DNA from 3 places in the Lactobacillus isalae genome. Region 3 is predicted to be linked to each of the others. Evidence: predicted binding sites of a transcription regulator. Region 3 holds the regulator's gene; each other region holds the start of a gene.
What was found. Region 3 encodes HrcA, which represses chaperone genes, less so after heat shock. Its sites were predicted from a motif close to TTAGCACTCNNNNNNNNNGAGTGCTAA; they were not measured.
Positions count from the first base shown of each region.

Region 1: a site for HrcA is predicted at 5,387-5,413, ahead of QM512_RS09410 (Hsp20/alpha crystallin family protein). Genes of this name have one in related genera too.
Region 2: a site for HrcA is predicted at 3,833-3,859, ahead of clpP (ATP-dependent Clp endopeptidase proteolytic subunit ClpP). Genes of this name have one in related genera too.

Region 1 covers NZ_OX443569.1:1,952,689-1,963,438, reverse strand. Annotated here, with positions in the region: gene QM512_RS09435 (IS3 family transposase) at 1-981, shown strand, start outside; gene QM512_RS09430 (GntR family transcriptional regulator) at 1,040-1,738, opposite strand; gene celB (PTS cellobiose transporter subunit IIC) at 1,813-3,165, opposite strand; gene QM512_RS09420 (PTS cellobiose transporter subunit IIA) at 3,188-3,685, opposite strand; gene QM512_RS09415 (6-phospho-beta-glucosidase) at 3,885-5,333, shown strand; gene QM512_RS09410 (Hsp20/alpha crystallin family protein) at 5,483-5,914, shown strand; gene greA (transcription elongation factor GreA) at 5,962-6,423, opposite strand; gene QM512_RS09400 (hypothetical protein) at 6,423-7,049, opposite strand; gene QM512_RS09395 (C1 family peptidase) at 7,211-8,521, shown strand; gene QM512_RS09390 (HD domain-containing protein) at 8,577-9,230, opposite strand; gene QM512_RS09385 (C1 family peptidase) at 9,247-10,560, opposite strand; tRNA gene QM512_RS09380 (tRNA-Thr) at 10,686-10,750, opposite strand, start outside.
Region 2 covers NZ_OX443569.1:1,121,165-1,131,914, reverse strand. Annotated here, with positions in the region: gene QM512_RS05580 (HdeD family acid-resistance protein) at 1-203, shown strand, start outside; gene rapZ (RNase adapter RapZ) at 305-1,180, shown strand; gene QM512_RS05570 (gluconeogenesis factor YvcK family protein) at 1,192-2,229, shown strand; gene whiA (DNA-binding protein WhiA) at 2,233-3,174, shown strand; gene clpP (ATP-dependent Clp endopeptidase proteolytic subunit ClpP) at 3,223-3,810, opposite strand; gene QM512_RS05555 (APC family permease) at 3,948-5,396, opposite strand; gene QM512_RS05550 (sugar-binding transcriptional regulator) at 5,835-6,866, shown strand; gene gap (type I glyceraldehyde-3-phosphate dehydrogenase) at 6,921-7,937, shown strand; gene QM512_RS05540 (phosphoglycerate kinase) at 8,041-9,252, shown strand; gene tpiA (triose-phosphate isomerase) at 9,272-10,027, shown strand; gene eno (phosphopyruvate hydratase) at 10,072-10,750, shown strand, end outside.
Region 3 covers NZ_OX443569.1:459,919-470,668, forward strand. Annotated here, with positions in the region: gene truB (tRNA pseudouridine(55) synthase TruB) at 1-344, shown strand, start outside; gene ribF (riboflavin biosynthesis protein RibF) at 357-1,295, shown strand; gene abc-f (ribosomal protection-like ABC-F family protein) at 1,558-3,063, shown strand; partial or broken gene QM512_RS02180 (GyrI-like domain-containing protein) at 3,081-3,706, shown strand; gene hrcA (heat-inducible transcriptional repressor HrcA) at 3,840-4,898, shown strand; gene grpE (nucleotide exchange factor GrpE) at 4,910-5,488, shown strand; gene dnaK (molecular chaperone DnaK) at 5,506-7,368, shown strand; gene dnaJ (molecular chaperone DnaJ) at 7,448-8,614, shown strand; gene lepA (translation elongation factor 4) at 8,758-10,596, shown strand.

The DNA of each region.
Region 1 (10,750 bases), 630 kb from region 3:
GCTTACTGTCGAGAACGCATTTATAAAAAAATTGGATGCCTTGGTTCAAAAGAGAAAAAACCAACCAAAACAGAAATAGCACAAGCTGTTAGAGAATTAAGGCTAGAACTTGGGTTGGGTGTTAAAACTATCTTGTCGATTTTAAATGATCCGAATAATGCTTTACCTAGCTTATCCAGAAGCAATTATTACGATATTTTAAAGCGCGAAGATCAAGATGAGATAAAGCACCACGGTCTAATTAAACGAATTAAAGAAATATTCTTTGAACTTAAAGCTAGATACACTGCTCCAGGTTATCGAACAATAACTGATCACTTACATAGTGAAGGCTTTATAATCAATCGAAAAACAGTCTATCGTTTAATGCGTAAACTTAATTTGATTGGATATCGTATGAAACGTAGAAGACGCTACAACAGCTTTGAGGGTGAAATTGAAGGAAGAATTAAACCTAACTTAATTAAACGCAACTTCTTTGCCGTTAGGCCAAATATGAAATGGTACACAGATATTACTGAATTCAACTTAAGAGGACAAAAGCTTTATCTATCGCCTATTATCGATGGCTGTGGGAGAGATATTGTCGCTTATAATATCTCTCGTAGTCCCAACTTACAGCAGGTAATGACTATGCTTGATGATGCATTTAAAGCTAATGGTTCATTGAATGGATTAGTATTTCATTCAGATCGTGGCTGGCAATATCAACATAAGACTTATCAATATGAACTTGCAAGACGTGGCATTGAACAAAGCATGTCTAGGAAAGGCTGTTCTCCAGACGATGGGCTTATGGAAGGCTTCTTTGGCATACTTAAAAGAGAGATGTTTTATGGCAAAGAATCAAACTATGCCAATCTGAATGAATTGGAACAATCGATTAAAGATTATATTCATTTCTATAATTACGAAAGGACAAAGAGTAAACTAAAAGGACTGACTCCGATTCAATATCGAAATCAATCCTTAGTTGCATAATATTAATAAAGTGTCCAATTTTTGTGGGTCACTACAAATTGAGATTAGGGCTATTTTATTAAATAATATCGTCAGAACTTTGATCATAGAACCTAGAATTTTGATAATTATATACCAGCTTAGAACTATCAAACGCAGTTCCATTTGCTAGATAAAAAGTATCATAAACTTCTAAGCAGGGATCTCCCTCTTTTAATTCAAGATATTTTGCTTCATCAGCAGTCAATTTTCTAACACGCATATACTTGTCAGAAAATCGAATCTCTTTCTTTAATCCCTCTCTTATATAGTCAAAAATTGATCCTTCTGCAATTTCTTTACTCATGAAGGGAATTAGACTCTTACGATAATAAGACTCTTCTAAGACAAAAGGCTTCCCCTCTTGCCTGCGCAATCTTTTAATAAAGTAGCATACTTCATCAGAATGAAGATAGTCACTTAAAGGCTTGGGAGCTCTCTTTTCAGAAAACTCAATTACTTCTGTAGTGGGGTCTTTTAATACATGGGCAAAACCAGCATTATCAGTTAGTGACATATAGCCATCTCGTCCAGTAGGACGGACGAAAACTCCTGAACCTTGGACTTTATAAACAAGTCCGCGCTGAGTAAGTAATGTAATTGCCTGCAAAATAGTTGATTTTCCAACTTGATATTCTTTCATCAAATCAGTAATTGTTGGCAATTTATCACCATGATGAAGTTGCTTCTCAGTAATATAATTTTTTATTTTATCTGCAACTAATTCATATTTCTTCATTATTGTGTCCTTAAATAAAAAATCCTCATAGTTATATTTTAAACTACGAGGATTTTAAAAATCTATACTTTTAATTAAGCTTTTGTAGCACCTGCTTGTTCTTTCTTAAGCAATTCATTGTCGTAATGCTTAATGAATGGATACCAAATTAAGAATGCAATGACAACATTGACTAAGGCTAAAACAGCACCTTGCCAACTAGCAGTGGCCATCATACCACCAAGTCCTACAGGAATAGGCCATGGTTGTTGAACGATAATCTTAGGTACTAAATTAGTCGCAATTGCAGCGTAAGCAGTCATTGAACATACCATTGGAGCAGCTAAGAATGGAATAAATAATTTAATATTATAAACAATTGGCAAACCAAATAGTAAAGGTTCATTAATATTAAATATAGCAGGAACAGCTTCAAGTTTACCAAGTTCTCGTAATTGCTTAGATCTAGAAGCAAAGGCCATCCAAAGTGCCATACCCAAAGTAGCTCCAGAACCTCCCATAACTACGAATGCATTTGAGAATTCACCAGCAAATACGTAGTGAGCACCAGAAGCATTAGCAGCCATATTTGATAAAACGATTGCTTGGTAAAAACTTGAAATAATAGTAGCTCCGTGGATACCAAACCACCATAAGAAGTGAATTAGGAAGAAAATAATCAAAACTCCCCACCAAGTATTAGCAATGTTTGAAACAAATGAGAATGGAATAAATAATAATTGAAAAATATCTGTCCCAAGAATGATTAAAATGACATCAATTACAGCAATAACAATAGCAATAACAAAACCAGGAATTAAAGCAGTAAATGAGTTAGCAACACCTGATGGAACAGATGCTGGCATCTTAATACGCCAATTATGCTTAATACAGAAACGATAAATTTGAACAGTTAACCAAGCAATGATTAAGCCTGTAAAGATACCAGTCGCACCAACTCTAGTTAGTCCTGAGCCTGAAACTCCATAACCACTAGCAACAATATTATCCTTCTTTAAAATATTAACGAAGACAGTGTTGCCACCCTTCCATACTAATTGTGGAACGGTAATGAATAAACCCATTAAAGTTAAGAAAACAGCGTTTAATGGATCAAGCAATAAGTTTTCTTCTTTGCGATAAATATCTGCATAATTATAAGCAAATGATCCAGCAAAGTAAATTGCAATAATACCCATTGTGGCGTTGTAAATAACAGTATAAATATTGTTAAAACGTCCAAATGTATTATTGTAAAAATCTACAAATCCTTTAGCAGTAATAACCTGAGTCAAAACTGTTAGGACCAAAAACATTGATCCAATGATAGAAAAGGCAATAATGGAATAACCAGCACCCATAATTGCACGTACAAAACGTGAACCCGAGAACTTGCCTAGTATCTTCATCATTTTATCTTTAAATGATGGTTGCGCAGTGTCAGACATAGTACATCCCCCTCAATTTGTCCTACTGTCTATTACTTTCAAATGTCTTAATTGCTCGTGCATATTTGTCGCGGCCATTTTGAATGTTGCTAATTCTTCTTAAAATCAAAATAGAACCTAAAATTCCAACAACTAGAATCGTAAAAATTACATTTGCGACATCATTTGTAGCCATAAAAGGAAATAGAATCTTTCCAAATGGTAAATAGCAACCTATAGCAAAGATTACATTTGCACCTAGCTGCAGCTGATAATACAGTTTCGTAAACTTCAAGTCAGTATTTCTAACATTCCATTTGCTTACCTGCTCTACTGAAGCTACTAATAATAAAACAAACAATAATCCCGAAATTATCGAAGCAACAATATCTTTGTAGCAAACTGCAAAAACTAACCAAAATAGATTAGTGAATAAGAACGCCGCAGAAAAATAACGAATCATTAAATAGCGGCTAAAATTTATAGATCTCACACTCATATCATGTTTCTTTTGTTCTAAACTCTGATCTTTTTTAGTCATTATTGTATCTGCCCTTTCAATATTGTTCCTGAACAATTCAGACAACACCTGTATAATACTCTTTAATGAAACCGTTTGCAAGATTAATAACCATTTTCTTACTAAAAAATAAAATTCTATACTTTTAATCTTTACAATTGAGTTTTTAATTTGTAGAATGAACTTCGAAAACGCTTACTTTAGAAAGGACGTATTGAATATGACTGGATATACTATGCCTAAAGGCTTTTTATGGGGTGGAGCAGTTGCTGCTCACCAACTTGAAGGTGCTTGGAATGAAGACGGAAAAGGAATGTCAGTTGCCGACGTGATGACAGTAGGATCAGCTACTAAACCACGTGAAATTACTGATGGCGTACTTCCTGGTAAAAATTATCCTAACCATGATGCAATTGACTTTTACCACCACTATAAAGGCGATATCAAATTAATGGCTGAAATGGGCTTTAAGGCTTTCCGTACATCAATTGCTTGGACTAGAATTTTTCCTAAAGGTGATGAAAAAGAACCTAATGAAGCAGGACTCAAATTCTATGATGACTTATTTGACGAATGCCACAAGTATGGAATCGAACCTGTAATCACTCTTTCTCACTTCGAAATTCCATATCACTTAGTTAAAGAATATGGCGGCTTTACTAACCGTAAATTAATTGACTACTTCGTACGTTTTGCTCGCGTATGTTTCAAGCGCTACAAGAACAAGGTTAAGTACTGGATGACATTTAATGAAATCGATAATCAATCCAGCTTCAATAACGACTTTTTAATGGCTACTAACTCTGGTATTTTGTTCAAAAATGGCATGGGCGATAAGGAGAAAGAAGCAGCAATGTATCAAGCTGCTCACTATGAATTAGTTGCTTCTGCTTTAGCAGTTAAAGAAGGACACAAGATTAATCCAGACTTCCAAATTGGTTGTATGATTAACTACTCACCTGTTCGTCCTTTAACTCCATCTTCAGACGATGTCTTACTTGCTGACAAATTTGAACAAAGACGCGACTTTTTCTCTGACGTTCACGTTAATGGTGAATATCCAAACGCAGTTGAAGACTACATTGAAAGAAATGGCTACCGTCCAGACATTACCGAAGAAGATAAGATTGCCTTAAAAGAAGGTACTGTTGACTACGTAGGCTTTTCATACTATCAATCAACTACTGTTTCAAGTAAGAAAGTTAAGCCTGACGAATTAACCGACTTGCAAGAAGCCATTGTTGAAAATCCAACTCTAGAACGTAGTGATTGGGGCTGGGAAATTGATCCAGAAGGTTTAAGAATTTCTCTTAACCACTTAACTGACCGCTACCACAAGCCATTATTTATCGTTGAAAATGGTCTTGGTGCTTACGATAAGCGCGAAGCTGACGGTTCAGTTCATGATCCATACAGAATTGACTACCTAAGAAAACACATTGAACAAATGGAAAAGGCTGTTGTTTTAGACGGTGTTGACTTGATGGGTTATCTTCCTTGGGGTTGTATTGATTTAGTTTCAGCTGGAACTGGTCAAATGGACAAACGCTACGGCTTCATCTATGTTGACAAGAATGATAAGGGTGAAGGAACACTAGAACGTTCAAAGAAGGATTCATTTAACTGGTATAAGAAAGTTATCGAATCTAACGGTAAAGACTTAGATTAGTAATTTAAAATAGGATTTAGCAAGTATACTAAATCCTATTTTTTTCTTTCAAATTAGCAGTTAATATGTCAGAGTGCTAAATGTTTTACATTCTATCCTAACCTACTACAATAAACAGTGTAGAGAGCGTAATGGAAGGAAGTTTTATTATGGCAAACGAAATGATGAAAAATCATAATAACGATAATATGATGGATCAATTAAGCGATTGGTTTAGTTTTCCAAAAGACTTTTTTGACGACAGTTCAATTAAGAACATTATGCAATCTGACGTAGCAGAAACTGATAAAGACTACATCGTTAAAGTGGATATGCCCGGAATGGACAAAAAGGATATCAAGGTTTCATATAAAGATGGCATCTTGAATGTTTCAGGAAGTCGTGATTCATTTGACAACTTAGATGATAAGAACGGCAATCTTCTTCACCGCGAAAGAAGCGTCGGTCACATTCAAAGAAGCTATCGTATTCCTGACGTTGATTCAAAAGAAATTTCTGCTAAAGACGTCGATGGCGTTTTAACCATTACCTTGCCAAAACTAACTGAAGAAGATAAAGAAAATACAATTACAATTGAATAATATTTATTAATTACTAAAAAACATCCCGCACAAAAACGGGATGTTTTTTAGTCTACATCAATAATTTTCACATTATAACTTCCGGCAGGTGCTTCTACTTCTACTGTTGCACCGGCCTTTTGCTTCATTAGAGCTTGGCCCAAAGGTGAATCAAAAGAAATTTTTCCTTTAGCTAGATCTGCTTCCATTCTACCGACAATTCGATATTCTTCAGCTTCATCATCACCTTCAAAAAGTAATTTCACATTTGAACCCAAGTCTATTGTGCCAGTTTCATCTTTTTGAATAATCTCAGAATAACGTAATTGTTTATCTAAGTAACGCAAGCGACTCTGTAAATGTCCTAACTCCATTTTTGCAGTAGTATATTCAGAATTTTCCGATAAATCCCCCATACTGCGAGCTTCTTGCAAGATCTTAATTCTACGTGGTCGATCTTTCTTTAAGCGAGCTATCTCATCTTTAATTTCTTGATAGCCTTCTGGTGTCATCTTTTGATAATAAACCATTACTTAACCTTTTCATCATTTCCAGTAATAACATCTTGCTTGTATAAATCACCATTTTTTACTGAATAGTGGCCAACAATTGTTCCAGTTGATTTTTCAGCTAAAGAATATTGACCATTGCCGCCATCAATTAGAGTGAAGTTATCTGGACCATAACTGCTTGAGTAGCCATGTTCTTTAATAGTGTTAGAAACCATCTTGTTAAACATTGCATCTGAAGCATTATTAGCTGACGATGCATTTTGATTATTACTATTAGTTTGACTGTTAGATGATGCAGCTGAATTTGACGCATTATTTGAATTAGTTGATCCAGTTGAATCAGAAGAATTGTTAGAGTTAGTTGAATCGCTCTTATCAGTCTTTTCACTATTGCTGCTACTTGAACTGTCGCTGCTGCTCTTACTACTCTTCTTATCTGAACTAGTAGTATCTGTATCATCAGTATCTACATCATTCTTATCTTTTTTGCTTGTATGCTTTTTAGTTTTATGACTCTTCTTGTGACTTGTCTTACTGCTTTTTGCCTCGTTATTAGTATTAGATTGGTTGGCACTATTGCTGCAACCTACAGCAAGGAGCATTGTCATTAAAGTTATTCCTGATACAAAAATATTCTTTTTCATATTTAATTCCTCCGATATTGTTATAAACATTATACTTCATAACGTCTATTGAAATACTTATGAAAGTTACTTTCATTCACAAAATTAGTGTATTAAATCATTATTTGCTGTATAGTAAATATAATGAAAAATATTATAAAAAAATTAAAGGAGTGTAATCTATGTCTCACGAATTAACCCTACAAGAAATTGATCAATTCCGCAGCGACTTTGATAATTCACGTAACGAAGTTGTCTCCCGCGCTGCCATGCGTTCTGGTGTATTAGAGGCATCTTTTAACCCAGCAGTTACTAACCGCTTAAACGATGTCTTTTCTGTTGAAGTAGAAACTGATAATGTTACTAACCAAATGCAATCAGGCCGTTGCTGGTTATTTGCAACCTTAAACACTTTACGCCATGATTTTGGTAAAAAGTACAAAGCTAAGAACTTCACTTTATCCCAAGCATATAACTTCTTCTGGGATAAAATTGAGCGTGCAAATATCTTCTATGATGCCATTATCGATTCAGCCGACAAGCCTTTAGATGACCGTACTGTTAAGGCATATATGAACTTTGCAGGCTCAGATGGTGGTCAATGGGCAATGGCTGCTTCATTAGTTAAGAAATACGGCGTTGTCCCAACTAATGCTATGCCAGAAAGCTTTAACACTAACCACACTGCTGGCTTAGCTGATGCTTTAGCTCGTAAGGAAAGAAAAGATGCCTTGGTTTTACGTAAATTAGTTCAAGAAGGTAAAACTGAAGAAGTTGAAAAGAAGCGTAAAGAATTCTTAAGCGAAATTTACCGGATGACTGCAATTGCTGTTGGCGAACCACCTAAGACTTTTGACTTAGAATACCGCGACGACGATAAAAAATTGCACTTAGATAAGAACTTAACACCAGTTGAATTCTTCAATAAGTATTGGAATATTAACTTCGATGACTATGTTTGCTTGACTAATGCACCTGACCACGAATATGGCAAGCTTTACTCGCTTCCATTTGAAGATAACGTTAATGGTGGTCTTCCTATTACTTTCTTAAATGTTCCAATCGAATACTTAAAAGAAGCTGCAATCAAGCAATTGAAGGACAGCGAAAGTGTTTGGTTCGGTAACGATGTCTTAAAGGAAATGGACCGCAAGACTGGTTACTTAGATACTGAATTGTACAAGACTGACGAATTATTTGATGTTGATACTTACATGACTAAGGCTGAAAGATTGGCTACTGGCGAAGGTGAAGTTAGTCATGCAATGACCTTAGTTGGTGTCGACTTAGACAAGGGAGAAATCCGTAAGTGGAAAGTCGAAAACTCATGGAGTGAAAAGTCAGGCCGTAAGGGTTACTTCACAATGAGCGATAAATGGTTTGATGAGTTTGTTTATGAAGTAGTTGTTAGAAAAGAATTCTTAACCGACGATCAAAAGAAACTCGCAGAAAGCAAGCCTACTCCACTTCCAGCTTGGGACTCACTTGCTTAATAAAACATACTTATGCAAAAAGCATTGTGTCAAAAATTGATACAATGCTTTTTTACTACACGTTCCATTCATCCATAAATTCTTGAACGAATTCACGCATATATTCAGTTCTTCGATGTGCTTCTTTCTTAGCAGCGGGTGTATTCATCAATCCCTCTAAATCAAATAATTTTTCATAGAAGTGATTAATCGTTGTTTCAACATGATTACGATATTGGTCATGGCTTACTAACTTTTCAGGCTTAATCTCTGGATCATAGATCTTATTTCCATGCTTTCCACCATAAGTAAATGCTCGTGCAATTCCAATTGCACCTAAGCTTTCAATTCGGTCTGCGTCTTGCACATATTGTCCACTCAAGGGCAACTTATAGTGGTGTTCAATATTGGCGGAAAAAGACATGTGCTGAATCGTAAATAATATATCTTGTGCTTCTACCTCGGTAAATCCAACTTTAGGTAGTAACTCTTTAATTTCTGCAATTACCTTGCTTGGGTCCTCGCAAATTTTCTCATCAATTGTATCGTGTAAGTAACTACCGGTCTGAATAATAGCAACAATTCGACTATCCTCATGTGCATCAGGATAATCGCTTAAATACATTTTTGTAGCTAAATTAGCTACTCTTTGCCCATGATAGTAATCATGACCTGTTTTTTCACCTTTTAAATGATCTTTTGTAAATTGCTTAACTAATTCAATATCCATCTTTTTATCACCGCAATTAAGCCATTGAGTCCCAACAAGGAACTGGAGTAGCTTCACCTTCAGCAATCTTTACCAATTTTTCTGGTAAGTATTGCTTCTTGACTACAACCTTAAATAAGTATTCGTCAAACCACTTGTCATCCATAACAAAGTAGCCCTTTTCACCAACTTTAGTTCCCCAAGAATTTTCAACTTTCCATTGACGAGGCTTACCATCAACTACATCTACTCCAACAAAGGTCATCGCATGAGTAGAGCCACTAGCACCAGTTTCAAGACGCTCTTTCTTATTTAATTTAGTTTCAATATTAAAAATAGTATCTGTTTCATATAAGTCAGCAGCTAAAATACCCTTTTGACGGTCGCTTTGCTTGCCTACATCACAACCAAACCAGATCGTTTCACCATCTTTTAATTGCTTAATAGCAGCTTCCTTAAGATTTTCGATATTTGTATTTAAAAATCTAATTGGACTTCCGCCCTCAACATTATCCTCAAATGGAAATGCATAAAGCTTGTCATATTCATGGTCTGGCGCGTTAAAGAGAACAACATAATCATCCAAATCATCTTCAAAGTAATTGTGGAAAAAGTCTACGGGAGTAAGATTTTGATCTAACTTGTACTTTCCATCATCATCTTTAAATTCTAAATCAAACTTGTGCACAGGTTGTCCAAAAGCAATTACAGCCATACGGTAAACTTCACTTAAAAATTCTTGGCGTTTTTGCTCAATATCATCTTCTTTGCCTTCTTGAGCAAGTTTGCGTAAAACTAGTCCGTCTTCACGTAATTTCATGTTCAAGGCTTGATTAAATGCTGCTGTATTGTTGGCAGTAAAGCTCTCATCTTGTGCATAAGTTGGCACTAAACCATATTTTCTAATTAATGAAACAGCCATATGCCATTGCCCACCATCAGTATCTGGTGCTTGTAAGTAAAAGTGCACAGTTCGATCATCCACAGGTTTATCCGCAGTTTCTAAGATATGATTGAAGAAAATATTTGCTCTTTCAATTCGATCCCAGAAGAAGAGATAGCTTTGTGAAAAAGTAAAGTTCTTTGCGTGATATTGCTTAGCGAACTTGTGACGTAAAACATTCAATGCCGCAAATAACCAGCAACGTCCTGATTGCTTTTGATCAGTCACGTTATCAGTTGGAATTTCAATTGAGAAAGTCCGGTTTAAATCACGAATTCCTTCACTATTGAAACTTGCCTTTTGCACACCGTTATTCACAACAGCTAATTCGGCAATTTTATTTTGCTTGTTTTGTTGATAATCTTGTTGAAATTTTGCAATTTCATCTAGTGTAAGTTCATGTGCCATATTTGTTCTTCTTTCATAAATTACAGTGTTTTATTCCATTATAAAAAGGGACAGTCGTTTTGACCATCCCTTAATACATTGCTTATCAAAAAAGCTTCTGCTAGCCTAAGCTTATTCAATAACTAAGCCGTTTCCCAGATTTGAACTGGGGACCTCCTCCTTACCACGGCGGTGCTCTACCTCCTGAGCT
Region 2 (10,750 bases), 660 kb from region 3:
GAATAATCTTTTCATGGCACTTACGCGAATATTCAACTGGCTATTTTGTTCTTTGCTTAATCTTGAACATTATTAGTTTAATTATTGCTTTTGCTTTATTGTTCAATCCAATGCTTGCAGCTGTTACTTTGGTATACTTAGTAGCATTTTGGTTAATGGTATTTGGAATCAATGAAATCTTTGTTTCATGGATGCATAGATAAAATAAAAAGTCGTATCTTAAACTATAAGATAACGGCTTTTTATTTTTATTCAAAAAATGAAACACCCGGTATGTTATAATAGCGATTAAGGAGGGATAGCTATGGCTGAACAGAAAAAACAATTATTAATTGTTACTGGTATGAGTGGCGCAGGTAAAACTGTTGCTATTAAAGCTTTAGAAGACATGGGATATTTTGTGGTAGACAACTTACCACCAGAATTGTTGGGAAGTTTCTGGGAATTGATTAACAATTCGTCAGATTTTAGTAAGGCAGCGGTAGTTGTTGACCTAAGAGTGAAAAGTTTCTATAAAGATTTAGTTGATGAAATTAAATCTTTAGAGGATAGCCAAAATGTTCAGTCAACTGTCTTATTTTTAGATGCTTCAGATGATGTTTTAGTATCTAGATATAAAGAAACAAGACGTTTACCACCTTTGGCTCATACAGGCCGATTACTTGATGGTATTCAAGAAGAAAGAGCTATTTTATCAAGAACAAAAAATATTTCTAATATAATAATTGATACCTCCCGTTTATCTACAAAAGAATTAAAGGCAAAATTAGTAGATAAGTTTGGAGATAATCAAACTCGTACTTTCTCAATCGAAGTAATGAGCTTCGGATTTAAGTATGGCATCCCAATTGATGCTGATATTGTGATGGATGTAAGATTTTTACCAAATCCTTTTTATATTCCGCAGCTTAAACCATTTACAGGCTTAGATCGTCGAGTTTTTGATTATGTAATGAGCAAGAAAGAAACCAAAGAGTTTTATGCTAAATTTTTAGACATGTTGGAGACGGCTATTCCCGGATATATTGCTGAAGGTAAAGAAAAATTAACTATCGCAATTGGATGTACTGGTGGTCAACACAGGAGTGTTTCAATTGCACGCCAATTGGCAGTTGATTTGGCTAAGAAATATCCAGTTGATATTTCTCATCGAGAAATTAGTCGTTATATTGGACAATAAAGGAGTTCGAGATGGCGTACGGAGAAAATAAAATTGTACGTGTCATTCGCGGACGTCGCCCTAAAATTGTTGTTATTGGCGGTGGAACAGGTTTACCTGTTATTTTAAATGCTTTAAAAGAGCAAAATGCTGATATAACTGCAATTGTTACTGTGGCAGACGATGGTGGATCGTCCGGTGCAATTAGAGACTATATTAATGTAGTTCCGCCAGGTGATATTAGAAACGTATTAGTTTCTTTGTCGGATTTACCAAAAGAAGAAAAAGATATTTTTCAATATCGTTTTAATTCTTCTGATTCATTTTTTGCAGGTCATGCGATTGGAAATTTAATTATTGCTGCTTTAGATGAAATGCAGGGAAATATTTTTGACGCAGTTCAATCTTTATCCAGAATGATGAGAATTGATGGTCGAATTTTTCCTGCTTCAAATGAACCTTTGACCTTGAATGCAGAATTTGTTGATGGAACAACCGAAGCAGGAGAAACCGAAATTACTGCAAAGGATAAAAGAATTAAGCGTGTTTGGGTAACTGATACAGATTCTGACGATGAACCTAAGGCAGTATTACCAGTTTTGGCTGCTATTATGCAGGCGGATGCGGTAGTTTTAGGACCAGGAAGTTTATTTACTTCAATTTTACCTAATTTAATGATTTCTAATTTGGGGGATGCAGTAAGACAAACAAAGGCTGAGGTAATTTATATTTGTAATATTATGACTCAGCAAGGTGAAACAGATCACTTTACAGCTGCTGAACACGTTCAGGTAATTAATGATCACTTAGGTGGACACTATATTAATACAGCTCTAGTAAATGGAGCAAAAATTGATATGAGTAAATTTAATCCAGCTGACTATGATGCTTATCTTGAACCGGTAAGAAATGACTTTGCGGGATTACGTGCTCAAGATTGTCGCGTAATTACAGCTGACTTTATTGATCAACATAGCGGCTTGGTTTTCCATGATGGAAAAAAAGTGGCTGATGAAATATTAAATTTAGCTTTTGAAGCATATTGTCGCAGACAGAAGGAACAGGATTAGTTAATGGTTTCATACGCAAGTGATGTAAAAAAAGAACTAACTAGTTTGCCAGTTCATCCAGAACATGCTAAGGCAGAACTAGCAGCTTTTTTGCGAATGAACGGTGTACTTAGCTTGCATGATCGCCAATTTAGCTTAGATATTACAACTGAAAATCCAGCAATTGCGAGAAGAATCTTTTCATTAATTAAAACAGCTTATGGAATTGAGCCCTTGTTAATTGTTTCTAAAAAAATGAAGTTAAAAAAGAACTATCAGTATTTGGTTCGGCTTCAGAAACAAGTACACGAAATTTTGAGTGATTTAGAAATTTTTGATAGCGAAAATGGCTTGATTACTGGGATTCCAGAAAAAATTATGACCTCAGAACAAAGAGCAATGTCATATTTAAGAGGTGCGTTTTTAGCAGCTGGCAGTGTAAATAATCCAGAAACTAGCCGTTATCATTTAGAAATTTATTCGCTTTATGAAAATCACAATCAAGATTTGTTAGATTTAATGAATAATTTCTTTTACTTAAATGCAAAAGCTACAAGAAGACGTAGTGGATATATTGTATATTTAAAAGAAGCTGAAAAGATTGGCGATTTCTTACATATTGTGGGTGCTGTTAATGCAATGCTGGCATTTGAAGATTTGAGAATTATGCGAGATATGCGTAATTCAGTAAATCGCTTAGTAAATTGTGATACAGCTAATTTGAAAAAAACAGCAAATGCTGCTGCTAAGCAAGTTGAAGATATTCAATTGATTGATGAAAAGATAGGTTTAGAAAATCTTCCAGAAAAGCTAGCAATTTTGGCGCGCTTTAGACTTACTCATCCAGAACTTTCTCTTAAGGAAGTTGCAGCTCAAGTGCCAGATGGTCCAATTTCAAAATCAGGAGTTAACCATCGTTTTCAAAAAATTCGTGAGATGGCGCAGCAGTTAAAAGAAGAAAATTAGGTAAAAAAATAGAGCTCATTGAGCTCTATTTTTGTTTATTCAATTACATTAATCTTTCTTTTGGTTAACCAAGATTTCATCAATTAAACCATAGTCTTTAGCTTCTTCAGCGGATAAGTAGTTATCACGTTCAGTATCCTTAAGGATCTTATCAAGAGGTTGACCAGTAGTTTCATGTAAAATTTGGTTAAGCTTTTTACGACTCTTCAAAATTTCATTAGCAGCAATTTGAATATCAGTTTGTTGACCTTGTGCACCACCTAAAGGTTGGTGAATAAGAACTGTTGAATTTGGCAATGCGAAACGCTTACCCTTAGTTCCACTAGTCAAAAGAATTGATGCCATAGAAGCAGCCATACCAATTGCAATAGTAGAAACGTCTGACTTAATAAAGTTCATAGTATCCATAATTGCTAGACCAGAGGTAATAACACCACCTGGAGAATTAATATAAAGCGAAATATCTTTGGTATTATCTTGTGCATCTAAGAATAAAAGTTGAGCAATGATAGAGTTAGCCATTTGGTCGTTAATCTCACCGCTAAGCATAATGATTCTATCTTTTAATAATCTTGAATAAATGTCGTAGGCACGTTCACCACGTGCAGTTTGTTCAATAACTGTAGGTACGAGCATTAATTTTACCTCCTAAACAAAATTAGCACTCTAATAAGCACAGTGCTAATTAAATCACTTACTTTTAATCATGTCAACTAATCAAACCTAATTTTATGTAGAAAAAATGCACGATATTGGCTATCGTGCATTTTCAGCTAATTCATTAGTGGATTACTACCATCTTCTCTTTTTTTGATTGCTGGTAAAATTAAGCCAAGTGCAATCAAGATAATTGGGGTAATAATGTTAAGGAATAAAGTAAATGGATCTGGTGAGTAGATACCGAAAATACAGCAGGCAGCTGTAACAATAAAACACCAAACGCCAGCTGTATAAGCTAATCCTTGATTTTTAGTCATTTGATATGAAGTATCAAATTTCTTTTGCTGTTTTCTCAGGGCAATGTAAGCTGCAAATACCCATAGGTAACGCATTGGCATTGTAGTTGAATTTAATTTAACTAACTGTGCCATAACAGCTTGTGCATCTGGTAATAATGCTTGTGCAACAATTAAGCCTCCTGATAGGATTACGACCATCCAAATACCGTTAATGTAGGCACCATGTTTATTGACCTTGAGAAGTTTCTTAGGAATAAAGTTTTTAGCTTCTTTACTACCAAGTAACATTCTCAAAGGTGCATCGATACTGATAACTAAAGTAGAAAATTGACCGATGACGTTACACCATGAATAGATGTACATAAATAATCCGCCAACGTGGTAGTATTCACCTAAACGTTGGAATGCCATGTAAGCACCGTTTGAAATATACTCATTTAAGTTATTATTAACAACCTTTGGATCAAACATCAAAGCCATAGCAAAAGTTCCTAAGATTGCGGAAATCATAACCATAATGGCTAAAGCCATCATGGCTTTAGGGAAGTTCTTTGAAGGATTTTTAACCTTGTTTACATATGGAGATATTTTCTCACATCCACCAACGGCAAAAACTAAAATTGAAAGTGAAGTCAGATATTTTAGATTAAACGTTGGCATAAAATTCTTCCAGTTAAAGTTGATTGAATAATAACCGGCATGTGGATTAATTGCTGGAGCGGCAAACATCATAATGATGAATAAAATTGACATGATAAACATCGATGATCCAGCAATAGTTGCTAAACTTTTAAGAACTGGAATACCTTTAGTAGTGACCCAGCAGAAGAATAGAAAAATTACTAGCGTTGCAAGTTGTGTCCATGCAGTAGGGAGTCCATCATACCATTTGGTATTTCCAAAAATCCCCCAAGCCATAGCTCTTAAACCACCTGTACCTTTACTTGAAATATAAACTACGTGACATGCCCAATATGTCCATCCAGCATAGTAGGCCCATTTTGCACCCATAGTAGCGTTTACCCATGAAGAGACACCACCATTAGCATCTTTGAAGGTAGCACCTAATTCTCCAACCATTAATGCATAGGGGACAAAATATAATAGGAACATTAGTATCCAACTGAATACAACTTTAGTACCATCAAAGTAGACATATCCATTAACAACGTTCCCAAAGCCCCAAACAGTTGAAAATGCCATCATTGCTAGCGTTGGCCAGAGCATTTTCTTGGCATCAGACTTTTTTTCTTCTTCGATCATAAAATAACCTTTCTGTCTATGTACATAATTAACACCAATTTTAATTATAACGAAAATGCTTACAAATGATAGGCTATTTCTAAATAAAGGAAGTAATTAAATTAGAAGAATAAAAAAGACAGTCTCAATGACTGTCTTTACTATGCGCCCCCTGAGAGTCGAACTCAGATTTTAAGAACCGGAATCTTACGTGCGATCCATTACACTAAGGGCACGACAAACTAAAATAAGTATATCAGAAAAAGTAGAAAGTACAAATTAATTATTCTGGAGGATATATCTTGAATTTAAAAAAAGATATTGCTATACTAAAAACTGTCGAGAGAGAAATGTGAATTTAAATTTGATTAATTCGCGTCTCTCTAATATTTTTAAGCTTTTTGGGTCGCTTACCGTCATATGGTGGTATCACTTTTGACCCAATAGAGGGAGCGAGCAATGGACTCGGATTTAACCTTGTTGCAAAGCTTAGTTCCTGATGTTTTAAAAATAATTCGGCAACGTTTTCTTGTTCTCGAACAGATTTCGCTGTTAGCTCCAGTTGGGCGACGAGTTGTTGCTAAAAAATTAGGATTAAGCGAGCGCAATGTGCGAACTGAAACTGATTATTTACGACAATTGGGTTTGATCAGCATTCAAAGCTACGGCATGGAATTAACTGATAAAGGAAAGAGAACTTTAAAAGAAGCAGCTCCATTGATTGATCGCTTATTCAATGCAAGTCAAACAGAAATTGAACTAGCACAGAAATTAGGGATCGATCGAGCAATAATTGTTCCTGGTGATATGGACCGACAAGAACGAGTTGTTGACTTGATGGGTGAACAACTCAATTCAGCTCTTGATTTGCTTCTACCATTAGGAAAAAGTATTATCACCGTTTTAGGTGGTACAACAGTTGCGGGAGTAGCTCGTCATCTTTCTCCAAAATTAAGTCGTTATCGCGATTTATTATTTGTTCCCGGTAGAGGAGCAGTTGGAGAAAGTGTTGAAATCCAAAGCAATACTGTCGCTCAAATGATGGCGTCTGAAACTGGAGGTAGACATAAAGGTCTTTATCTTCCAGAAAATGTGTCATCTGAGGCCTTGACTTTATTACTTCAAGACACAGATATTGCGAATGCGATTTCAAACATTTATAATAGTGATATGGTGATACATGGAATTGGAAGAGCAGATGTCATGTCGAAAAGACGTGGCCTAGATGTGATGACTAGTTCCAAGCTTCGAAATGATGGAGCTGTGGCCGAATGTTTCGGGTATTTCTTTGACCAACAAGGCAGACTTGTTAAACGTATCCCACGTATTGGTCTTCAATTGGAAGACTTAGATAAAATACCTCATGTATTTGCAATTGCAGCTGGAGCTAGTAAAGCTGCTGCAATTACAGCTTACATGCATCATGCTCCTAAACAGACGTGGTTAATCACAGATGAGGGAGCCTCAAACTTGGTTTTAAAGGGGAAGTAATTCCCGTTTAAAATAAATTGTTACTTACATATTTCCTAAGGAGGAATATAGGATATGACAGTTAAAATTGGTATTAACGGTTTCGGCCGTATTGGTCGTTTAGCATTCCGTCGTATTATGGATTTAGGCGAAAAGTCTTCAGATATTGAAGTTGTTGCAATCAACGACTTGACTACTCCAGCACTTTTAGCTCACTTACTTAAGTACGACTCAACTCATGGTACTTTCAACCACGAAGTTTCAGCAACTGATGACTCAATCGTAGTTGATGGTAAGAAGTACCGTGTTTACGCTGAACCACAAGCACAAAACATTCCTTGGGTTAAGAACGATGGTGTTGACTTCGTTCTTGAATGTACTGGTTTCTACACTAGCAAGGCTAAGTCAGAAGCTCACCTTAAGGCTGGTGCAAAGCGTGTATTAATTTCTGCACCTGCTGGTTCAGACTTGAAGACCATTGTTTACGGCGTAAACGATGATACTTTGACTGCTGATGACAAGATTGTTTCAGCTGGTTCATGTACTACTAACTCATTAGCACCAATGGTTAATGCTTTACAAAAAGAATTCGGCATTGAAGTTGGTACTATGACTACTATCCACGCTTACACTTCAACTCAAATGCTTTTAGATGGTCCTGTACGTGGTGGTAACTTACGTTCTGCTCGTGCTGCAGCTATCAACATTATTCCTCACTCAACTGGTGCTGCTAAGGCTATTGGTCTTGTTGTTCCAGAATTGAACGGTAAGTTGAATGGTCACGCACAACGTGTTCCAGTTCCAGATGGTTCTGTAACTGAATTAGTTTCAATCTTAAGCAAGGATGTAACTGCTGACGAAGTTAACGAAGCAGTTAAGAAGTACGAAAGTCCTTCATTTGCATACAACGACCACAACATCGTTTCTAGCGACGTTTTAGGTATGACTGCTGGTTCAATCTTTGACCCAACTCAAACCATGGTAACTACTGCAGGTGACAAGCAATTAGTTAAGACTGTTGCTTGGTACGACAACGAATACTCATTCACTTGCCAAATGGTTCGTACTTTATTGAAATTTGCTACTCTTTAATCATTAATTTAATTACTGATTTTAGTAAGCAGACGAGAGAAGGCGGAGGGAATTACTTCCTCCGCCTTTTTTCAAATAATCTATCGGAGGTAAATTAGTTTAAATGGCTAAATTAATCGTTTCAGACCTTGATCTTAAAGGTAAAAAAGTTTTAGTTCGTGTTGACTTTAATGTTCCAATTAAAAATGGTGTTATCGGTGATGACAACCGTATCGTTGCTGCATTACCAACTATCAAGTACATCATTGATCACGGTGGTAAGGCAATCTTACTCAGCCACTTGGGTCGTGTTAAGTCAGATGCTGACAAGAAAGAATTATCACTACGTCCAGTAGCAGAACGCTTAAGTGAATTATTAGAAAAGCCTGTAACTTTTGTACCAGAAAATGAAGGTAAAGAAGTAGAAGAAACCATCGATAAAATGAAGGATGGCGACGTTGTTGTTCTTGAAAACACTAGATTCCAAGATATTGACAATGACTTTGGTAAACGTGAATCTAAGAACGATCCAAAACTTGGCGAATACTGGGCAAGTCTTGGCGATGTATTCGTAAACGATGCATTTGGTACTGCTCACAGAAGCCACGCTTCAAACGTTGGTATTGCAACTGCTATGAAGAAGGCTGGTAAGCCAGCAGCAGCTGGTTACTTGCTTGAAAAAGAAATTAAGTTCTTAGGTGACGCTGTTGAAAACCCAGTTCACCCATTTGTAACTATTCTTGGTGGTGCAAAGGTATCCGACAAGATTGGTGTTATTGAAAACTTAATTCCTAAGTCAGACCACATCTTAATCGGTGGTGGGATGGCTTACACTTTCTTAGCAGCACAAGGCCACAAGATTGGTAAATCATTATTTGAAGCTGATAAAGTTGAACTTGCAAAAGAATTATTAGAAAAAGCTGGCGACAAGATTGTATTGCCTGTAGATAACGTTGCAGCAACTGAATTTTCAAACGATGCTCCTCACGAAGTTGTTGGTGATGATATTCCTGATAACGAAATGGGTCTTGACATTGGTCCTAAGACTGTTGAAAAATTCAGAGACATCTTAAAGGATGCTAAGACTGTTGTTTGGAACGGACCTATGGGTGCTTTCGAAATGCCAAACTACGCAGAAGGTACTTTGGAAGTTGGTCGTGCATTAGCTGATTTGAAGGACGCCGTAACTATTATCGGTGGTGGTGACTCAACTGCTGCTGCTAAGCAATTGGGAATTGCTCCTAAGATCAGCCACATTTCTACTGGTGGTGGTGCTTCACTTAACTACCTTGAAGGTAAAGAATTACCAGGAATCGCTTGTGTTTCTGACAAGTAAAATTAGGAGGAATTTTTAAATGCGTACACCAATTATTGCTGGTAACTGGAAGTTACATATGAACCCTGAACAAACTGTTGAATTTGTAAACGCAGTTAAGGGTAAGTTACCAGATCCAAATAAAGTTGAATCAGTTATTGCTGCACCTGCAGTTGACCTTTACGTTTTAAAGAAAACTGCTGAAGGTTCAAACTTACATACTGGTGCAGAAAATGCATACTTTGAAGTTGAAGGTGCATTTACTGGTGAAACTTCACCTAAAGTTTTAAACGAAATGGGTATTGACTACTGTATTATTGGTCACTCAGAACGTCGTGGTTACTTCCACGAAACTGATGAAGACATTAACAAGAAGGCTAAGGCTTTATTTGCTAATGATGTAACTCCAATTATTTGCTGTGGTGAATCTCTTGAAACTCGTGAAGCTAACAAGCAAGATGAATGGGTAGTTGCTCAAATTAAGGCTGCTTTAGATGGTTTGACTGCAGAACAAGTTTCTAAGCTTGTTATTGCTTATGAACCAATTTGGGCTATTGGTACTGGTAAGACTGCTTCTGCTGATCAAGCTGAAGAAATGTGCAAGACTATTCGTGAAACTGTAAAAGACTTGTACAACGAAGAAACTGCTGAAAACGTTCGTATTCAATACGGTGGCTCAGTAAAACCAGCTAACGTTAAAGAATTAATGTCTAAACCTGATATTGATGGTGGTTTAGTTGGTGGTGCTTCACTTGATCCAGAATCATTCTTAGCATTAGTAAACTACCAAGATTAATTAACAATTTATTTAAACGGAATTAGAAAAAAAGGAGAATCTCCATGTCTGTTATTACTGATATTCACGCACGTGAAGTTCTTGACTCTCGTGGTAATCCAACTGTTGAAGCAGAAGTTTATACTGAATTAGGCGGCTTTGGTCGTGCTATTGTTCCATCTGGTGCTTCTACTGGTGAACATGAAGCCGTAGAATTACGTGATGGTGACAAGTCTCGCTTTGGTGGTCAAGGCGTTTTAACTGCTGTTGAGAATGTTAACGGCGAAATTGCTAAAGCTGTTATCGGTTTAGACGTTACTGATCAACGTTTAATCGATCAAACTATGATCGATCTTGATGGTACTCCAAATAAAGGTCGTTTAGGTGCTAACGCAATGTTATCTGTTTCATTAGCAAGTGCTCGCGCTGCAGCTGATGAATTAGGTCTACCTTTATATGAATACTTAGGTGGTCCAAATGCTCATGTTTTACCAACTCCAATGATGAATGTTATCAATGGTGGTAAGCACGCAGATAACAACGTTGATATTCAAGAATTCATGATTATGCCAGTTGGTGCTAAATCACTTCATGAAGCTGTTCGTATGGGTGCAGAAACTTTCCATACTTTGAAGGGCTTATTGCAAGAACGTGGTGAATCAACTGCTGTTGGTGATGAAGGTGGTTTTGCACCTAACTTGAAGAACAACGAAGAACCATTTGAAATTTTAGTAGAAGCTATTC
Region 3 (10,750 bases):
TGAATGATCTTGGAGAAGAATTAGGAGTACCAGCTGTAATGACTAGTCTCACTCGAACTAGCAGTTCAGGCTATGATTTAAGCCAGGCAGTAGATTTAGAAACAATTGAAGCAGAAAGAGATACTCCTGAAAAGTGGCTTCAGCCAATAGATAGTTTCTTCGTTGATTTACCTCAACTTCAAATATCACCGGACCAATTTAAACGAGTTTCAAATGGAGCAAGTATTAAATTAAATACTAGTTATGCTAAAGTTGCTTTAGTTTATAATGGTCGTATAAAGGCTATTTATCAGCGACAAGGAAAAATTTATCGCCCAGAAATGATGCTTTTAAAAAATGAATAGCGAGAGTAAAAGATGAAAGTAATAACCTTAGATTATCCGATTACTGCACCTATCACGAATAAAAAGGTAATCTTAACACTAGGTTTTTTTGATGGGGTGCATATTGGACATCAGAAACTTATTAAGGATGCTAAATTAATAGCAGAAGAAAAACAATTACCGCTAATGGTAATGACTTTTGATAAACATCCTAAAGAAATATATAAAAATGATCATAAATTTGTCTATTTAGAAACAGCCCATGAAAAAGAGCAAAAGATGAAAAAGCTGGGAGTAGACTATTTAGTTATTATCAAATTTACTAAAGAATTTAGTCAGCTTTCTCCTCAAGACTTTGTAGATCAAGTAATTATGAAACTCAATGCAGATACTGTGGTAGTTGGCTTTGATTATACCTATGGTCCAAAAGATATCGCTAATGTAGAGAATCTTCCTAAATTTGCACAAGACAGATTTCAAATCATGGTGGAGCCGAAGCAATCTATTGATAAGATTAAAGTTAGTTCTACTTATATTAGAAAGGCGATTCAGCATGGTAATGTTGAACTAGCTGCAGCCTTGCTTGGACAGCCTTATGAAACTTCCGGCATCATTGTTCATGGCTTTAGAAGAGGGCACAAAATAGGATTTCCAACTGCTAATCTTGAAATTTCGGGTGCAAAAGTTTTACCAGCTGAGGGAGTGTATGCAACTAAGGCTAAAATAAATGGAAAATGGCATGATGCTATGACTAGTGTTGGTTATAATGAAACTTTTAAAACAAACCACGGCTTAACAATTGAAACTAACATCTTCAATTTCGACGAAGAAGCCTATGGTAAGCCTTTAACTTTAGCTTGGTATAAATTTATGCGTTCAAATAAAAAATTCTCTGGAATAGAAGAATTGTCACGTCAATTAGATCAAGATAAACGAAATATTAAGCAATATTTCTATGACTTAGAAAAATAATTAATTAATTATCATTATCTTTTTATAGTTAATGTGATAAAATATTTTTATCAATTGAAATCTAATGAAAGAGGGTTACGCCATTGCGTTTTTAATCTTGCAAAATAGCATAGTTGAATTTTAATAATTATTTTCTCTTTTATGAGGAACGACTGTGCACTTTTGACAAGATTAAACGTAGATGGGATACCTTCTTTTTTTGCTTAACGAGGAGAAAGTCTACATTTGTCAAAAGTGTAGGCTTTTTTCGTGAGGTGATTACATGAGTAACATTAAGATTTCAAATCTTTCTTTTAAATATTCTGACAGTATTGAAAATATTTTTAATAATTTAAACTTAGACTTGGATAGCAGTTGGAAACTAGGACTTATTGGCAGAAATGGAAGAGGAAAAACAACTTTTTTGGATCTGTTACGAGGAAAATTACAGGGAACAGGAGCAATCCAATCTAAGCTTGAATTTAATTACTTTCCTCTTAATGTAAAAAACAAGGAACAATTGACTCTTTATGCTTTAGAAGAACAAGTTCAATTTGATCAATGGGAACTTGAGCTTGAGTTAAATTTAATGAAAGTAGACACTAATCTTATTTGGCAACCCTTTAATACTCTAAGCGGAGGAGAACAGACTAAAGTTTTATTAGCTCTATCTTTTATTAATAGGGATGCTTTTCCTCTTATTGATGAGCCAACTAATCATTTAGACGAAGAGTCACGAAAACAAGTAGTAGAATATTTGCATCATCATTCTAACGGCTATATTGTGGTTAGTCATGACCGAGAATTCTTAAATCAAATAACTGACCATATCCTTGCAATTGAAAATACAGAGATTCATTTATATCAAGGAAATTTTGCTAGTTATGAAGACACTAAAGAAAAACGAGATAAATTTAACCAACAGAGAAATGAGAAACTTCGTGGTCAAATTAAGACTCTAGATGAAAGTAGACAACGAATCAAGGGCTATTCTCTTCAATCAGAAAATAATAAAAAAGCTAGTGCGCATAAGAATGAAATTCATGCAGATATTAACAAGGGATTTTTTGGTCATAAGGCTGCTAAAATAATGAAAGGATCTAAGAATGTTGAAAGAAGAATGAACAAGGACATTCAAGACAGAAAAGGCTTGATGACCAATGTTGAATCTATACCAGATTTAGAGATGAATTTTCAGCCAAATTATCATTCGACTTTATTAGAAACACGGCATTTAGATCTGAAAGTTCAAGATAAAAATTTATTTAAAGATTTAAACTTAATTGTCGAAAATCAAGGAATTGTTTCTCTTGAAGGTAAAAACGGATCGGGAAAGTCTACTTTTTTAAAAAGCATTTTAAATAAAAGCGCAGATGTAAATTATCAAGGAATTTTAAGTTTAACTAGTGGCTTAAAAATTTCATATTTGCCACAAAATTTTGTTGAATATTCAGGCACTTTAGTAGAATTTGCTCACAAAGAGCATTTGTCTTATGAGCAGATGCTTAATATGCTTAAAAAAATGGGCTTTCCTAGAGAAAGTTTTCATACAAGAATTGAAGAAATGAGTATGGGACAGCAAAAGAGGGTTGCAATTGCCAAATCGCTTGTCGAAGATGCAGATTTTTATTTATGGGATGAGCCTGCTAACTACTTAGATGTATTTAACCAAGATCAATTAATCAATATTTTGAAAAAGACTAGGCCAGCGATGCTATTAGTAGAGCATGATGAGTATTTCATTAGTCAAGTTGCAAATAAAAGAATAAAATTAAATATAAAAGATTAGTTATAGAAAGAATAAAAATGGCATTTGACTATAAAAAGAATTCAAAGAACTTTATTTACCAAAAAAGCGACCTGAAATTATCAAGGTTCCCAAAATAAATTACATTGCGGTTGCAGGAAATGGCGATCCTAATCAAGAAGATGGAGCTTATAAAAAAGCTTTAGAGCTACTTTATGGACTTGCTTATAGGATCAAGATGAGCAAGAAGGGAGATCATAAAATTCCAGGCTATTTTGATTATGTTGTTCCTCCACTTGAAGGGCTGTGGTGGACAAAGGATAAAAAACAAGTTGATTATGCCCATAAAGAAAATTTCTCTTGGATGTCGATGATTAGAGTGCCTGACTTTGTTACATTAGAAGAATTTGATTGGGCAGTTAAGGCAGCTAGTGAAAAGAAAGAGAAAGATTTCTCACAAGTTAAGTTTTTTTCTTATGAGGAAGGACTTTGTGTTCAAGCCATGCATTGGGGCAGTTATGATGACGAGCCAGCAACAATAGAAAAAATGCATCAATTTGTTAAGAAAGAAAATTATCAGCTTGATATTCAAAATCCAAGATACCATCATGAAATATATTTAAGTGATCCAAGACGGACTAAAGTAGACCGGCGTAAGACTGTAATTAGGCTACCAATTAAGTAATCAGAAGCAAGCAATGAAGCTTGCTTTTTTGTTTAAATTTAATTAGCACTCGACTTGCACAATTGCTAAGTTATGGTATCATATTAATTGTTAGCACAAGAGAAAGAAGAGTGCTAATGATGGGGGCGAGAAAATGTTGACCGAACGGCAAGAACTTATTTTAAAGACTATTATTATGGACTTTACTCAGACACATGAGCCAGTAGGTTCCAAGACCGTGATGAATCAACTGCCTGTCAAGGTCTCAAGTGCAACAGTTCGAAATGAAATGGCGGCTTTGGAAGAACAGGGATTACTTGAAAAGACACACTCTTCAAGTGGTAGAATTCCTTCAACAGCTGGCTATCGCTACTACTTAGATCATTTGATTAATCCGGTAAAGATACCAGCATCCGTCTATAATCGAATTGTTTATCAATTAGATCAACCCTTTCAACAAGTTAATGAAATTGTACAAGAAGCTGCAAAGATTCTGTCTGATTTAACTAACTATACTGCTTTTGCTGCAGGACCTGAGACTCGTTCTGTTAAAGTAACGGGTTTTAGAATTGTTCCTCTTTCTAGTCATCAAGTAATGGCTATTTTAGTAACTGATGATGGTAACGTAAAGAATCAAATTTATACTTTACCTCATCATACTAATGGAGAAGAGATTGAAAAAGCAGTTAGATTGATTAATGATCAATTAGTTGGAAAATCGTTGAGTTCAATTAATGAGGTATTGCTTAAGAGAATTGCCGACCATCTTGTTGCTGGAGGATCAGCACCTGAAATTTTGGATTTGCTCCAAGATGTTATTAAGGATGCTGCAAGCGAGCAAATGTATGTCGATGGTCAGATCAATCTTTTAAGTAATTATGAAAATGATGATTTAACCAAAGTGAAATCACTCTATAAATTAATTGACCAAAATGATGCTATTTCAAGTTTAATTGGTTTTAATCCAGAAGATGGAATAAAGAATGATTCTAATTCAAAAGTTCAAGTTAAACTAGGGTCAGAATTACCGTCAGACTTACTTGAAGATTATAGTTTATTAACTGCACAATATAGTGTTGGTAAATATGGTAAAGGAACAATTGCACTACTAGGACCAACTAACATGCCATACTCGCAGATGATCGGATTACTCGAGTATTTTAGGAATGAACTAGCAAAGAAATTGTTAGATTATTATGGTAGATTTAAGTAAGGAGGTTAGCTGTGAGTAAAGAAGAGTTTCCGCATGAAAAAGATTTAAAAGACGAGGTGACCCCAGATAAGGCACCAAAGAAAGATCCAAAAGCAGCTCCGAAAGAGGAAGTTAAGGAAGATTCAACAAGAGATTATGAAAAAGAAATTGCTGAATTAAGTGCTAAGAATAAGGATCTTGAAGATAAATACTTACGTAGTGAAGCTGAGATTCAAAATATGCAGGCTCGTTATGCAAAAGAACGCGCTCAATTGATTAAATATGAGTCTCAAAGCCTAGCTAAAGAAGTTTTGCCAGCAATGGATAACTTAGAGCGTGCGTTAGCTGTTAAGGCAGATGACGAAGCTGCTAAGCAATTACAAAAAGGTGTTCAGATGACTCTTGATTCATTGATTAAATCAATGAAAGATCAAGGAATTACTGAGATTAAAGCCGAAGGCGAGACTTTTGATCCTTCACTTCATCAAGCTGTTCAAACTGTTGCAGCCGAAAATGATGATCAAAAGGATCACGTAGTTAAAGTTTTACAAAAAGGATATCAATATAAAGATAGAACATTAAGACCAGCAATGGTTGTAGTGGCTCAATAAGAAAGGAAGTTACATATATGTCAAAAGTTATTGGTATTGACTTAGGTACGACTAACTCAGCAGTTGCCGTACTTGAAGGTAAAGAACCTAAGATTATTACTAACCCAGAAGGTAACCGTACTACTCCTTCTGTAGTTGCTTTTAAGAATGGTGAAATTCAAGTTGGTGAAGTTGCCAAGCGTCAAGCTATCACTAACCCTAATACTATTGTTTCAATCAAGAGTCATATGGGTGAAGAAGGCTATAAAGTTAAGGTTGGCGACAAGGAATATACTCCACAAGAAATTTCAGCCTTTATTTTGCAATACATTAAGAAGTTTTCTGAAGATTACTTAGGTGAAAAGGTAACTGATGCAGTTATTACTGTTCCTGCTTACTTTAATGATGCACAACGTCAAGCTACTAAAGATGCTGGTAAAATTGCTGGCTTAAATGTTCAAAGAATTATCAATGAACCAACTGCTTCAGCTTTAGCATATGGCCTTGATAAAGATGAAAATGATGAAAAAGTTTTAGTATACGACCTTGGTGGTGGTACTTTCGACGTTTCCATCTTGCAATTGGGTGATGGTGTCTTCCAAGTATTATCAACTAATGGTGATACTCACCTTGGTGGTGATGACTTTGATAAGAGAATTATGGATTGGTTAATCCAAAACTTTAAGGAAGAAAATGGTGTTGACTTATCTAACGATAAGATGGCACTACAACGTTTAAAGGATGCTGCTGAAAAGGCTAAGAAAGACTTATCTGGCGTTTCATCAACTCACATTTCACTTCCATTTATTTCTGCTGGAGAAGCTGGTCCACTTCACCTTGAAGCTGACTTAACTCGTGCTAAGTTTGATGAATTGACTGATGACTTAGTTCAAAAGACTAAGGTTGCTTTTGACAATGCATTAAGTGATGCTGGATTGAGCGTAAACGATATTGACAAAGTTATTTTAAATGGTGGTTCAACTCGTATTCCTGCAGTTCAAAAAGCTGTTAAGGAATGGGCTGGTAAAGAACCTGACCACTCAATTAACCCTGATGAAGCTGTTGCCTTAGGTGCAGCCATTCAAGGTGGTGTTATTTCTGGTGATGTTAAGGACATCGTTTTACTTGATGTTACCCCATTATCACTTGGTATTGAAACAATGGGTGGTGTTTTCACTAAGCTAATCGATAGAAACACTACTATCCCAACTTCAAAGAGTCAAATCTTCTCAACTGCAGCAGATAATCAACCAGCTGTTGATGTTCACGTTCTTCAAGGTGAACGTCCAATGGCAGCAGATGACAAGACTTTAGGACGTTTTGAATTAACTGATATTCCACCAGCACCACGTGGTGTTCCACAAATTCAAGTTACTTTCGATATCGACAAGAACGGTATTGTAAATGTTTCTGCTAAGGATATGGGTACTGGTAAGGAACAAAAGATTACCATTAAGAGTTCTTCCGGCTTATCAGACGAAGAAATCAAGAAGATGCAAAAAGATGCTGAAGAGCATGCTGAAGAAGACAAGAAACGTAAGGAAGAAGTTGATTTACGTAATGAAGTAGATCAATTAATCTTTACTACTGAAAAGACTTTGAAGGAAACTAAGGGTAAAGTTCCTGAAACTGAAACCAAGAATGTTCAAGATGCTTTAGATGCTTTGAAGAAAGCTCAAAAAGATAACAACTTGGATGAAATGAAAGAAAAGAAGGAAGCTTTATCAAAGGCTGCTCAAGATTTAGCTGTTAAACTTTACCAACAAAATGGCGGTGCTCAAGGTGCTGCTGGTCAAGCTGGACCTCAAGGTGGTCAACCAAACAATGATAATGGCTCAAACAACGGTCAAGGTGGTTCAACTGTTGATGGAGACTTTCATAAGGTAGACCCTGACAAGTAAAAAGATTTATAATTAAATCAAACAAGAAAAGAACTGCGTGATTGTAGTTCTTTTCTTTTATGAATGAAGGAGTTTTCAGATGGCACAACGTGATTATTATGATGTGCTGGGTGTTGATAAGAATGCTAGTGAAAGTGACATTAACAAGGCTTACCGTAAGCTGGCAAAAAAATATCACCCAGACTTAAACCATGAACCTGGCGCTGAAGAAAAATATAAAGAAGTAAATGAAGCATACGAGGTTCTGCATGATAAGCAAAAAAGGGCTCAATATGACCAGTTTGGTCAAGCAGGTGTAAATGGTCAAGGCGGCTTTGGCGGTCAAGGTTTTGGCGGCTTTGGCGGCCAAGGTGGTTACTCATCTCAAGGCTTTGGCGATTTTGGTGATATTTTTGGTGATATCTTTGGCTCAGCATTTGGTGGTGGTAGAAGTCGAGTAGATCCTACTGCACCTCAAAAGGGTCAAGATTTAGATTATACAATGACAATTGACTTTATGGATGCAATCAAGGGTAAGAAGACAGATATTACTTACACTAGAAGTGAAGTTTGTCCAACCTGTGAGGGGTCCGGTGCTGAAAAGGGAACTCATCCAATTACTTGTGATAAATGTCACGGTACCGGTGTTATGACTGTAACTCGTCAAACTCCACTTGGCGTTATCCAACAACAGACTACTTGTGACAAGTGTGATGGACGTGGTTCAATTATTGAGCATCCATGCCAAACATGCCATGGTCAAGGCACAGTCGATAAAAAGCAAACTCTTGAAGTTAAGGTCCCAGCTGGTATTGACAATGGTCAACAAATTCGTTTGAGCGGTCAAGGCGAAGCTGGTAAGAATGGTGGACCTTACGGGGACTTATATATTGTCTTTAGAGTTAAACCAAGTAAAGAATTTAGAAGAAATGGCACTACTATTTATAGTGATGCTCCAATTTCTTTTGCTCAAGCTGCTTTAGGTGATAAGATCCGCGTAAATACTGTTCACGGACCAGTTGATTTGACTATTCCAGCTGGTACTCAACCTAATACTAACTTCAAGTTACGTGGTCAAGGTGTTCCTAAGATTAATGGTACTGGTAACGGGGACCAAGAAGTAACGGTTAAGGTTGTCATTCCAAAGAAGATTAATGATAAGCAAAAAGAAGCTTTAGTTGATTATGTTAAAGCCGGTGGTGGCAATATTTCTCCTCAAGAGAAGAACTTTTTCGAACGTTTAAAAGATAAATTAAACGGAGAATAGTAATAAAACGTATATCTCTAAGATGATGATGGGATATACGTTTTATTTGTATGATAATAATCTATCTTCTGAAAATATTGCATTAAGAATTTTATCTAGTACCCAGCCTTTGATATAATTAATAAAGCGAAAAAGGTGAGAACATGGATATAAAAAAATTACAAGACTATCAAAAACATATTCGAAATTTTTCAATCGTTGCTCATATCGATCATGGTAAGTCAACGATTGCAGACCGTATCTTGGAGCTAACGGATACTGTATCTGAACGTCAAATGAAGAATCAATTACTTGATGATATGCCACTAGAACGTCAGCGTGGTATTACTATTAAGCTTAATTCTGTTGAAGTAAAATATCATGCTAAAGATGGTGAAACATATATTTTTCACTTAATTGATACCCCAGGACACGTAGACTTTTCTTATGAGGTTTCGCGTTCTTTGGCAGCTTGTGAAGGAGCTCTTTTAGTAGTCGATGCAACTCAAGGTGTTCAAGCGCAAACCTTAGCTAATACTTATTTAGCAATTGACGATGATTTAGAGATTTTACCAGTTATTAATAAGATTGACTTACCTTCAGCTGATCCTGAAATGTGTAAGAATGAAATCGAAGAGATGATTGGACTTGATGCGTCAGATGCAGTTGAAGTTTCTGGTAAAACTGGACAAGGTATTCCAGAATTGCTTGAAGAAATTGTCCAAAAAGTTCCTGCTCCAAGTGGTGACTTAAATGCTCCGTTAAAGGCATTGATTTTCGATTCAAAATATGATGATTATCGCGGTGTTGTTTTATCTGTTCGAATTGAAGAAGGAACTGTAAAGCCTGGCGATAAAATTCGAATTATGAATACTGGAAAAGAATTTGAAGTAACAGAAGTTGGTGTTTCAAGTCCACATCCAGTTAAAAAAGACATGCTTATTGCTGGGGATGTTGGATATTTAACGGCAAATATTAAGTCTGTTCGTGAAACTCGTGTTGGTGATACGATTACAAGTGCTGAAAATCCAACTGAAAAGCCACTTCCTGGTTATCGTCAAATTCCACCTATGGTTTATTCTGGTATGTATCCAGTTGATAACCAAAAATATGATGATCTAAAAGAAGCTTTGCAAAAACTTCAATTGAACGATGCAGCCTTAGAATTTGAACCTGAAACTTCGCAAGCTCTAGGCTTTGGATTTCGTTGCGGATTCTTAGGATTACTTCACATGGATGTTGTTCAAGAACGACTTGAGCAAGAATTTGGTATGGATTTAATCATGACTGCACCAAGTGTGGATTACCATGCAATTATGAATGATGGTTCAACTAAGTTGATTGATAATCCTGCTGACTTGCCAGACGCTGGCGAATATAAAGAAGTTCAAGAACCTTATGTTAAGGCAGAAGTGATGGTGCCAAATGACTTTGTTGGTCCGGTAATGGAGCTATGCCAACGAAAACGCGGAGAATTTGTAACCATGGATTATTTAGACAAATACCGTGTTAATGTTATTTACAATATGCCATTAGCAGAAATTATTTATGATTTCTTTGATGAGTTGAAGTCTTCAACTAAAGGCTATGCTTCTCTGGATTATGAGATAACTGGTTATCGTGCAACCGACTTAGTTAAAATTGATATGCTCCTTAACAAGGAACCAATTGATGCTCTTAGTTTCATTGCTCACCGTGAGGAAGCACAAAATCGTGCTCGTCAGATGACAACAATGCTTAAGAAACTGATTCCTCGTCAAAACTTTGAAGTAGATATTCAAGGTGCTATCGGTGCTAAAATTATTTCTCGTGCAACGATTAAGCCATATCGTAAGGACGTTACTTGGAAGATCCATACTGGGGATCCTGATAGACGTGCTAAGTTGCTTGAGAAGCAGCGTCGTGGTAAGAAGAGAATGAAGGCAGTTGGAAAGGTAGAAGTACCTCAAGATGCGTTCATGGCTGTTTTGAAGATGAATGATGATGACATTAAAGGTAAATAATAATATCGACTTTGGAGGTGTACCGAGGCTTCTTGGTACATCTTTTTTGTGTTTAAAAAATCTACGTAAAAAGGAAAATTCTTTGTGATAATCTAGTGCTAACTTAAGAAGTATTATTTTTTAGAAAATGTGTTAGAATTTATAACAGCATTAA